2 regions of the Janthinobacterium sp. SUN211 genome follow, and region 1 is predicted to be linked to the other one. Evidence: predicted binding sites of a transcription regulator. Region 1 holds the regulator's gene; the other holds the start of a gene.

The links. Region 1 encodes NrdR, which represses ribonucleotide reductase genes. Its sites were predicted from a motif close to CACNANATNTNGTG; they were not measured.
Region 2: a site for NrdR is predicted at 2,583-2,596, ahead of O3301_RS18575 (ribonucleoside triphosphate reductase). Genes of this name have one in related genera too.

What each region holds. Positions count from the first base shown of each region.
Region 1 is NZ_JAPWIC010000012.1:82,525-87,895, reverse strand. It holds gene O3301_RS28050 (PilX N-terminal domain-containing pilus assembly protein) at 1-432, opposite strand, end outside; gene O3301_RS28045 (PilW family protein) at 472-1,431, opposite strand; gene pilV (type IV pilus modification protein PilV) at 1,428-1,997, opposite strand; gene nrdR (transcriptional regulator NrdR) at 2,240-2,701, opposite strand; gene glyA (serine hydroxymethyltransferase) at 2,846-4,093, opposite strand; ZMP/ZTP riboswitch at 4,205-4,329, opposite strand; gene ybgC (tol-pal system-associated acyl-CoA thioesterase) at 4,644-5,045, shown strand; gene tolQ (protein TolQ) at 5,093-5,371, shown strand, end outside.
Region 2 is NZ_JAPWIC010000005.1:269,967-275,337, forward strand. It holds gene O3301_RS18565 (anaerobic ribonucleoside-triphosphate reductase activating protein) at 1-601, opposite strand, end outside; gene nrdD (anaerobic ribonucleoside-triphosphate reductase) at 591-791, opposite strand; gene O3301_RS18575 (ribonucleoside triphosphate reductase) at 788-2,536, opposite strand; gene O3301_RS18580 (hypothetical protein) at 2,659-3,069, opposite strand; gene O3301_RS18585 (peptidase U32 family protein) at 3,235-4,269, shown strand; gene O3301_RS18590 (U32 family peptidase) at 4,279-5,175, shown strand; gene O3301_RS18595 (SCP2 domain-containing protein) at 5,196-5,371, shown strand, end outside.

The sequences.
Region 1 (5,371 bases):
CAGGAAGCCCTGCCCCGTCTGCATGACGGCGCCCGTAAACTGGCCATACGGCACGGTGCGGCTGCTGCCTTCGGCGCCATCGAGGTCCGTACTCAACCAGAGCGCCGGCGCCTCCGGGGCCGCGGGCAGGCACAGGCCCAGTGCGCCGCCCTCGCCGCAGCCGTCCGCGAACCCGGCCGCACTGCCTGGCGCGAAGAGGCTGCTGCGTCCCGGCGCGCCGGGCAAGCCTTCGATATCGTTCTGCGCATCCACCAGTGCCTCCTCCGCCGCCTGAAACGCGATCTGCCGGTCGCGCTCGCCGCGCGCCGCCTTTTCTCCCTGCAAGGCCATCTGCGCCGCCGATATGCCCAGCAACAAGATGATCACCAGCAGGCACAGCACATACACGAGGGTGGCGCCGCCGCATCGCGCACAAGGTGGGCGCCAAGGCACGCGACAGCGGACGCCCGCGCCAGCCATCGCGCCGCCCGCCTAGGCCGGCCCGTTGCGCAGCATGATGCTCGTCTGCACCAGTTGCCGCAGCCGCGAACGCGTCGCGGCAGGCAAGGACGCGCGCGCGATGCGCACGCCCGTGTCGCCGGCGCCATGCGCCTCGGCATACGCCTTGCCGAACAGGTCGAACTGCGCCGGCCCCAGTTCCGCCATCTTGTCGGCCGGTCCCGCCTCGCCATGCAGCAACAGCGCCACGCGCACGCTGGCCACGCGTTTCCAGTGCGTGCGCCGTTGAAAATCGCGCTGGCGCGCGGCCGCGTCCGCCCCCTCCAGCAGCAGCGCCGCATCGTAGGCGTCGAGCGCGCTGGCGTTGACATAGCGGTTCGCCACGCCGTCAGGCGGCGTATCCGTGTCGAGGCCATACAGCACCTGGAAAGCATCGACGCCACGGATGACGGCGTCCGCGCCCCAGCCGTTCGTGCCGCGGTATTTGCAGCGCAGCTCGCCTTCGCCATCGGCGCCCTGCGCCACGTAGAAAACGCTCCAACCCCGCTGCGCCTCCGTTTGCGCCGCGCCCACGCCGAAGCCGGCGCAATTGAGGACGGAACCGTCACCGCCCTCTTCCTTGCCGGCGCCGTAATAGCGCAGGGCCAGCACGTCGCTGCCATGCAGGGCGCCGGGCAGCGCGCCGCTGATGCCGTCGCTGTTCTTGCCCAGGCTGTGCGCGTCGAGACCGGCGATATTCGCGCTGTCGTAATCGGCATGGGCGACGGGCGCGGCGCTGCTATCCCAATTCACATACGCCGTCTGGCGCACGGCGCGGGCGATGGCATCGAGCGCATAGCGGGCGTTGTCATCCAGGCGCGCGCTGGCGGACTGGTCGCCATAGCTGCCGCTGGCCGCCAGCAGCACGCTACTGGCGGCCAGCATCAACAGCGCACCGAGCGACAGGGCCACCAGCAATTCGATCAGGCTCATGCCACGATGCCCGCCGTTCATGCGCCGCCCCCGCCCAGCTGGAATGCCAGCCTGGGCAGCGACTCGCCTGCCGCATTCACGGCGGGCGAGCCATCGGGCAGGCGGCCGCGCCAGCCCAGCTTGATGACGATGGGCGCCCCCTTGCCGCCGCTGCACGCCCACTGCAAGCCCTGGGCGGCGGCATCCCACGCGGCAAGGTCGCGGCAGATGCGCAGGCGCGCGCCGGGCAAGGCCGCGTGCAGCCCTTGCTTCCATTCGGCGATGTCGAATTGCGCCAGCTCGGCCGCGCTGCAGGCGGCAGCGCCAAGACAGTCCGGCGCGCCGCCGCCAGCTTCGGCGCCGTCCGCCGCCGCATATGCCACGTTCAGGTAGGGATTGCCCGCATCGGGGCCATTCATGAGCACGTTGTTCGCGCGCATGCGCTCGGCCATGCCGGCGGCCAGTTGCACGCCCGCCGACAACAGCGCCGACTCGTGGCGCGCGCGCACGGCGTTCAATTGCAGGATGCTGGCGCCCAGCAGGCCCAGCGCCAACAGCAGCAGCGACACCAGCACTTCGACAAGGCTGCTGCCACCCGCAGGAAACATAGTGCGACCGCCCTTGCGCATACGCTACTCCCTTCCGCAGAAAGAGCCGCAGGAACAGGCGGCCCAGCTACAAGATAGGCGCGCGCAAAAACCCGCGTCTGCGCTAGCGCAAACAGGACGATGATAAGTCGAGAAGAACGGCGTTGGGATTGATCAGACCGCTTGCCAGGCAAGCGCCGGCATGGTGAACACGGGGCGCAGGAGCGGCCCCGCTGCCGGCAAAGTGAATGTCCGGGTGAGCGTCAGGGCTTGCGCGCCTGGCCCACTTCGGCGATCGCGTCCTGGAACTCGGCCAGGTCTTCGAAATTCTTGTAGACGGAGGCAAAGCGGATGTAGGCGATCTTGTCCAGGCGCTTGAGTTCCTGCATGACGAGTTCGCCGATATAGCCGGATTCGACTTCACGCAAGCCGCTGGTAAGCAGCTTCTCTTGGATGGACGCGATGGCCGTATCCACAGAGGCGGCCGCGACGGGACGCTTACGCAAGGCCAGCATCAAACTGCCGCGCAACTTATCCGCAGCGAACTCCGTCCGGCTGCCATTCTTTTTGACGACGGCCGGCATGATAAGTTCAATGCGTTCGTACGTGGTAAAACGCTTGTCGCATTTGCCGCAGCGGCGGCGGCGCCGAATGGCATCCCCTTCCTCCGATACGCGCGTATCGAGAACCTGGGTGTCGCCGTGCTGGCAAAATGGACATTTCATGGGCTGGCTACAACTTTATAGTAATAATTACGGGAAATCGCCGCCCTTGTACAAAGGGCGCCCGAATCACTCCGGGCGCCCTTGGGCACGACTGGAATGTGTCATACAGAATCTTACTCCGTATGACACATTCTGGACAAATAATTATGCTGCGTACACTGGGTGCGCGTCGGCCAGCACTTTCACGGCCGCTTTCACGCGCTCGATGGTGGCGGCGTCATGCGGATTGTCCAGCACGTCGGCGATCAGGTTGCCCACCTCTTCCGCTTGCGCTTCCTTGAAACCGCGCGTCGTCATCGCCGGGCTGCCCAGGCGGATGCCCGAGGTGACGAACGGTTTTTGCGGGTCGTTCGGGATGCCGTTCTTGTTGCAGGTGATGTGCGCGGAACCGAGGATGGCTTCGGCTTCCTTGCCCGTCAGGTTCTTGGCGCGCAGGTCGACCAGCATGACGTGCGATTCGGTGCCGCCGGACACGATGCGCAGGCCGCGCTTGATCAGGGTTTTCGCCAGCACGTCGGCGTTCTTGATCACTTGCTTCTGGTATTCGACGAATTCAGGGCTCAGCGCTTCCTTGAAGGCGACGGCCTTGCCGGCGATCACGTGCATCAGCGGGCCGCCCTGGATACCAGGGAAGATGGCCGAGTTGATGGCTTTTTCGTGTTCGGCCTTCATCAGGATGATGCCGCCGCGCGGGCCGCGCAACGATTTGTGCGTGGTCGAGGTGACGAAGTCGGCGAACGGCACCGGGTTCGGGTACAGGCCGGCGGCGATCAAGCCGGCGTAGTGGGCCATGTCGACCATGAAGTAGGCGCCCACTTCCTTGGCGATCTTGCTGAAGCGTTCGAAGTCGATCTTTTTCGAGAATGCCGACGCGCCGGCGATGATCAGCTTTGGCTTGCGTTCGCGGGCCAGGCGTTCCATTGCCTCGTAGTCGATGTCTTCTTCCGCCGTCAAGCCGTAGGAAACGACGTCAAACCATTTGCCGGACATGTTCAGCGGCATGCCGTGGGTCAGGTGACCGCCTTCGGCCAGCGACATACCCATGATCAGGTCGCCTGGTTTCAACATGGCGAAGAACACGCCCTGGTTCGCCTGCGAGCCGGAATTCGGCTGCACGTTTGCGCATTCGGCGCCAAACAGCTGTTTCACGCGGTCGATGGCCAGTTGCTCGGCCACGTCGACGTATTCGCAGCCGCCGTAGTAGCGCTTGCCTGGATAGCCTTCGGCGTACTTGTTCGTCAGCTGCGAGCCTTGCGCTTCCATTACGGCTGGCGACGTGTAGTTTTCCGACGCGATCAGTTCGATGTGGTCGTGCTGGCGCGTGTTCTCTTTTTGAATGACGGCGAACAATTCAGGATCGACGTTGGCGAGGTTGTGATCTTTTGCAAACATGTAAAAACTCCAAGTATGAGGGTGCTTGTACTGGCAGGTTGGATCGAATGAGGGGAGCCGGCGTTAAGTGAATAACAACATTGGACAGGCAGCCTCTTCGTGCTTTTCCATAGTGGCTACCCAGGCGAACGGCTGATGAAAAATCTCACGTTTCCCGGTGGGTGCCCACCTTTCGCCGGTTTGCCGACCGCCATTCATGGAGATCGCCCGACTTTTCGCCAGTCACGTGAGACGTAATGGAAGTCAAATTGTAAGTTAAGTACCCAAATTGAGCAAGGAATGCAACCGTGCGGCTATAATCGCCGCGCGCTATCGCAGCCCGGGCGCGGCCACAGGCCGCCCCGGGGATGGCCGCCGCTTTTAAGCTGGGCTTAAACCTGGCCATGGCATGTAAGCGTATGTTACGAAGCTTGCCATTGCACACGCCGGATTTACAATGCTGCGGTGCAACTTATATGCAGCTTTTGCATGGCTTTCCAGCAAGCGCCCACAGTCACAAGAAGAAAAATCGCGTAAAATGTTGCTCAATCTCACTACTGGCGCAATAAACATGCCTTCAGTCTTTACCTGGAACGTACGTGTCTACTATGAAGACACCGACGCCGGCGGCATCGTCTATTACGCTAACTACCTGAAATTCTTCGAGCGCGCGCGCACCGAATGGCTGCGTGCCATCGACGTGGGCCAGCAGGCATTGCTGGAACAGCATGACGCGATGTTCGTTGTCAAAAGCGTCAACGCCGACTATCATGCGCCAGCCAGGCTCGATGACACGGTAAGATTAACCTTAAGCATAGAAAAAATGGGGCGTGCCTCCATCGTTTTCCTGCAACAAGCCTGGTGCGGCGACCGCCTGCTCAACACGGCCCGCGTCAAGATCGGCTGCGTCGATTCGGCACTGCGCCCGCGCGCCGTGCCTGATGCAGTCGCGGCCCGCATGCGCGCCGCCTGAGCCCTACCCGCCACCTCCGGACAATTCACCCAACAGACTGCCAGCCAATGAACGTTACACAAGATCTTTCTTTCCTCGCGCTCATCTCCAATGCCCATTTGATCGTGCAACTGATCATGGCCCTGCTGCTGCTGATTTCCCTGACCAGCTGGACCTACATTTTCCGCAAGATGTTTGCCGTGCGCCAGGCGCGCAAGCAAACCATCGAATTCGAACGCAGCTTCTGGGCCGGCGGCAACCTGCATGCGCTGCACCAGAACGCCAGCGGCAACCGCGACCAGAGCGGCGCGCTGGCCCGCATCTTCGACGCCGGCATGGGCGAATTC
Region 2 (5,371 bases), on a different contig from region 1:
CCGCGCAGCCTTCGGCGCGGAATTGCTGCAGCACGTAGTTATCGACGCCTTTGGCGGCTAGGGTGGCGGCCAGGGCCAGCAGCTGCTCGTCCGGCAGCAGGTCCGGATGGGTGGTGGTGCGGCATTCGTAGGCGACGCCGCTGGCGAGGATGGCGTCCAGGCAGGCGCGCGCCGGGTCGCCGCTGTCGGCCACGCGGGTCACATGTCGATAGTCGGCAAACGGCGCCTTGATGTCGAAACCCACCCAGTCGACCAGGGGCAGCACTTCCTGCAGGCGCTGCGGATAGATGCAGGCCGTGTGCAGGCCGATGCCGAAACCCAGTTCCCTGACGTCTTGCATGGCCCGCCCCAGCGCCCGATCCATGCACGCCTCGCCGCCGCTGAAGACGACGGCGTCGACCAGGCCCGTTCTGCGGCGCAGCCAGGTCAGGACGTCTTGCCACGGCATGGCGCCTTCCGGCGTGCGCGCCTGCAGGTGCGGATTGTGGCAATAGCCGCAACGCCAGGGACAGCCCTGCACGAACACCACCGCCGCCAGCTTGCCGGGATAGTCGGTGGCGGAAAAGGGCGTCAGGCCGCCCACCTTCAATTCAGCCGCCATGGCAGGCGGGCTGGCCAACCCGGGCGCTCGCTTCCGTAAAATACTGGCGCTCGTGGAATTCGCCCTGCTTGCCGATGTTGAACGAGGCGACGGGGCGGTGGTAGCCCATCACGCGGGTCCAGATTTCGCAGCGCTGGCGTTCCGTATCGAGCAGGGTGATGGCGGGAGTGAAGTCGGGACGTGCATTCATGGCGTTTCCTTGAGTGGGTGAGCAAGATCGGATTGTTTGCGGGCGATCAGTTCCGCATCGCAGGTGGGGCAGAATTCATGCTTGCCGGCCAGGTAGCCGTGGCGCGGGCAGATGGAAAACGTGGGCGTGACGGTGATGTAGGGCAGCGAAAAGCGGCTCAGCGCGCGTTTCACCAGTTCGCGGCAGGCGTTCGCGTCGGACAGTGCTTCCGTCATGTACAGGTGCAGCACCGTGCCGCCCGTGTATTTGCGCTGCAGCACATCCTGTAATTCCAGCGCCTCGAACGGGTCGTCCGTGTGGCCCACGGGCAGCTGCGACGAGTTCGTGTAGTACGGGTTGTCGGCGGTGCCCGCCTGCAGGATGGCGGGAAAGCGCTTGCGGTCTTCGCGGGCGAAACGGTACGTCGTGCCTTCGGCTGGCGTCGCTTCCAGGTTGTACATATGGCCCGTCTCTTCCTGGAAGGCCACCATGCGGGCGCGCACGTGGTCGAGCAGGCGTACGGCCAGCGCGTGGCCTTCTGGCGTCGTGATGTCCCAGGCGTCGCCGCTGAAATTGCGGATCATCTCGTTGATGCCGTTCACGCCCAGGGTGGAAAAGTGATTGCGCAGGGTGCCCAGATAGCGTTTCGTGTAGGGGAACAGGCCTTGCTGCATCAATTCCTCGATGGTGCGGCGCTTGATTTCCAGGCTGGTCTTGCCCAGCTCCAGCAGGCGGTCCAGGTCGGCCATCAGGGCTGGCTCGTCGCCGCGCCACAGGTGGCCCAGGCGCGCGCAGTTGATCGTCACCACGCCCAGGGAACCCGTCTGCTCGGCGGAACCGAACAGGCCATTGCCCCGTTTCAGCAGTTCGCGCAAGTCCAGTTGCAATCGGCAGCACATGGAGCGGATCATGTTCGGCTTGAGTTCCGAATTGATGAAATTCTGGAAGTAGGGCAGGCCGTAGCGGGCCGTCATTTCGAACAGACGTTCGGCATTCTCGCTATGCCAGTCGAAATCCTCGGTGATGTTATAGGTGGGAATGGGGAAGGTGAAGACCCGGCCCTTGGCGTCGCCCGCCATCATGATCTCGATGTAGGCGCGGTTGATCATGTCCATCTCGGCCTGCAGCTCGCCATAGCTGAAGTCCATCTCCTGGCCGGCGATGACGGGAATCTGCTCGCGCAGGTCGTCCGGGCAGACCCAGTCGAAGGTGAGGTTGGTGAACGGCGTCTGTGTGCCCCAGCGCGAGGGAACGTTGAGGTTGAAGATCAGTTCCTGCATGTACTGGCGCACGTCTTCGTAGCGCAGGCTGTCCTTGCGGATGTAGGGCGCCATATAGGTGTCGAAGGAGCTGAACGCCTGCGCGCCGGCCCACTCGTTTTGCAGCGTGCCGAGAAAATTGACGATCTGGCCGATGGCGCTCGACATGTGTTTCGGCGGACCGGACTCGATCTTGCCCGGCACGCCATTCAAGCCTTCGTGCAGCAGGGTGCGCAGCGACCAGCCGGCGCAATAGCCGGCCAGCATGTCGAGGTCGTGGATGTGCAGCGCCGCTTCGCGGTGCGCCGCGCCCACTTCCGGCGGATAGACCTGGTCCAGCCAGTAGTTGGCGATGACCTTGCCCGACACATTGAGTATCAGGCCGCCCAGCGAGTAACCCTGGTTGGCGTTGGCGTTGACACGCCAGTCGCGCCGGTCCAGGTATTCATTGATGGACGCGGCGACATCGACCTGGCCGCGTGTGGGGGAAACTGCATTCGTCGTCATGAAACCTCCAATAAACACAACATGCGGTGTTTTTATGGAGATTAATCACTAAATATAGTGGCGTCAAAGGGCGCGTGCAGTGGCATGACGAATCCTTGATGCAGGTGAAAAAAGCGCCCCGTTTACTTTTTCGCGCGGCCCTGGCGCAGGATGAAGGCGCTCGCGGCAAAGTAGGCGGCGCCGCAGACGGCGATGCTGAGGACGGAGGCGGGCAGCACGTGCGCCCAGATTTCCCGCGCCGAGAAGGTGCTCCAGCTGGCCACGCGCGCGTCGAACGTGACGTAGTTCGCCAGCAGCCAGTAGACGGCCAGCAGTCCCGTGCAGATGGCGGCCTGGCGCGTCACGGGCATGGCGCGGCGCGCGAAGACGGCTTGCAGGAACAGCAGCAGCACGCCCGGATACGCGCCCAGCACTTCGGGCGACAGCACGGAGAGCGCCTCGGCGTCGTAGCCTTCCGTGGGGGCGGCCCACTGCACCTGCAGCACGGTGAGGAACAGGGTGAGCAGGAAGATCAGCAGCGGTTTGCGGGGCATGGCGGGCAATCGAAGAGGGAGAAAAGGAGGGCATTTTACAGCCAGGTCAAGCAAGTTGAACGCGCGCCAGCCATGCATGCATTCCTTCACCTGCGTCAAGGACTGGGCAGCCTGGGCGGGGCTATAGTCTGCACCCTGAGCCGATACAGGACTGTGAACACCATGATGCTTGAATCAACCACCGCCACCCGCGTGGCCGGACCGCTGGAACTGGTCTGCCCCGCCGGCAGCCTGCCAGCCTTGAAAGCGGCCATCGACAATGGCGCCGACACCGTTTATCTGGGTTTTCGCGATGCCACCAATGCGCGCAATTTCGCCGGCCTCAATTTCGACGAGAAGGCCATCGCCGAGGGCGTGCGCTACGCCCACCAATATGGACGCAAGGTGCTGCTGGCGCTGAACACCTATCCGCAGCCGCACAACTGGGCCGTGTGGCGCAGCGCCATCGACCGCGCCGCCGATGCCGGCATCGACGCCATGATCGTGGCCGATCCGGGCCTGATGGCGTATGCGGCCCAGCACCAGCCGCAGCTGCGCCTGCACCTGTCCGTGCAAGGTTCGGCCACCAACTACGAAGCCATCAATTTTTACCATGAACACTTTGGCATCGCCCGCGCCGTGCTGCCGCGCGTGCTGTCGATGGCGCAGGTGGAGCAACTGATCGCCAAGACGGAAGTCGAGATCGAGGTGTTCGGCTTCGGCAGCCTGTGCGTGATGGTCGAAGGGCGCTGCGCACTGTCGTCGTATGCGACGGGCGAGGCGCCGAACACCCACGGCGTGTGCTCGCCGGCGAAATCCGTGCGCTGGCTGGAAACGCCGAACGGGCTCGAATCGCGCCTGAACGGTGTGCTGATCGACCGCTATGCGCCCGGCGAAAACGCCAGCTATCCCACCCTGTGCAAGGGGCGTTTCGAAGTCAACGACGAAGAGTATTACGCCATCGAGGAACCGGCCAGCCTGAACACCTTGGCGCTGCTGCCGCAACTGATCGCCATGGGCGTGCGCGCCGTGAAGATCGAAGGGCGCCAGCGCAGCCCCGCGTACGTGGCACAGGTCACGCGTGTGTGGCGCGAAGCGATCGACGCCTGCCGCGAAGGCAATGCGCGCTACGCCGTCAAGCCGGGCTGGATGGCGGCCATGGACAAGCTGGCCGAAGGCCAGCAGCACACCTTGGGCGCTTACCACAGATCTTGGAAATAGAGGATGAACATGCTGAAGCTTTCACTGGGCCCTTTGCTGTACTACTGGCCGTGCGCCACCGTCTTCGAGTTTTACCAGCAGATCGCCGGCACCGCCGTCGATATCGTCTACCTGGGTGAAACCGTCTGCTCGCGCCGGCATGAGGTGCGTCTGGCCGACTGGCTCGATATCGCGGACATGCTGGCCGCCGCCGGCAAGGAAGTGGTGCTGTCGACGCAGGCGCTGATCGAGGCGGGCGCGGAACTGGCGACCCTGCGCCGCATCACGGGCAATGGCCGCTACGGCGTCGAGGCCAACGACATGGGCGCCGTGCACTGCATGGAAAAGGGCACGTCCTTCGTCGCCGGTCCCCATTTGAACCTGTTCAATGGCCCCAGCCTGCAATTGCTGGCGCGCCTGGGCGCGCGGCGCTGGGTGATGCCGCTGGAAATGGGGCAGACGGCGCTGGCCGAGATGCAGCGCCAGAAACCGGAAGGACTGGAGACGGAAGTCTTTGCCTACGGCCGCATGCCGCTGGCGTTTTCCGCGCGCTGCTTCACGGCGCGCAACCGCAACCTGCCGAAGGACGATTGCGGCTACAGCTGCCTGGAAGAGCCGGACGGCCTGTTGCTGCGCACGCGCGACGAAGTGCCCTTCCTCGTACTGAATGGCACGCAGACGCAGTCGGCGCTCGTCTACAACCTGGTGCGCGAACTCGACGCCATGCGCGACATGGGCGTGGCGGTGGCGCGCATCAGCCCGCAGGCCATGCATACGGAACAAGTCATCGCCATCTTCGACCGCGCCCGCCGCGGCCAGGTCAGCGGCATCGGCGCCCAGGCCCAACTGGCGGCCTGCCAGCCGGCCGGCGCCTGCGACGGCTACTGGCACGGCCAGCCCGGCATGGAACAGCACGCCGCCCATTGAACGCCTCGAAAGGAAGCACCATGCAAGATCAACTGGAAAGATTGCCTGTCCCGGCGCCGGTACCCGCCCGTCCCGGCATGAGCAAGCCCGCAGTGTCGTACCGGCTGCCGGAACCGCTGGCCGAATTGCTGTCCAAGCTGCCCCCGTATCCCGCCTCGTGGCTGTTCGTGCAGGGCTTGAATCGCCTGCTGGCGCC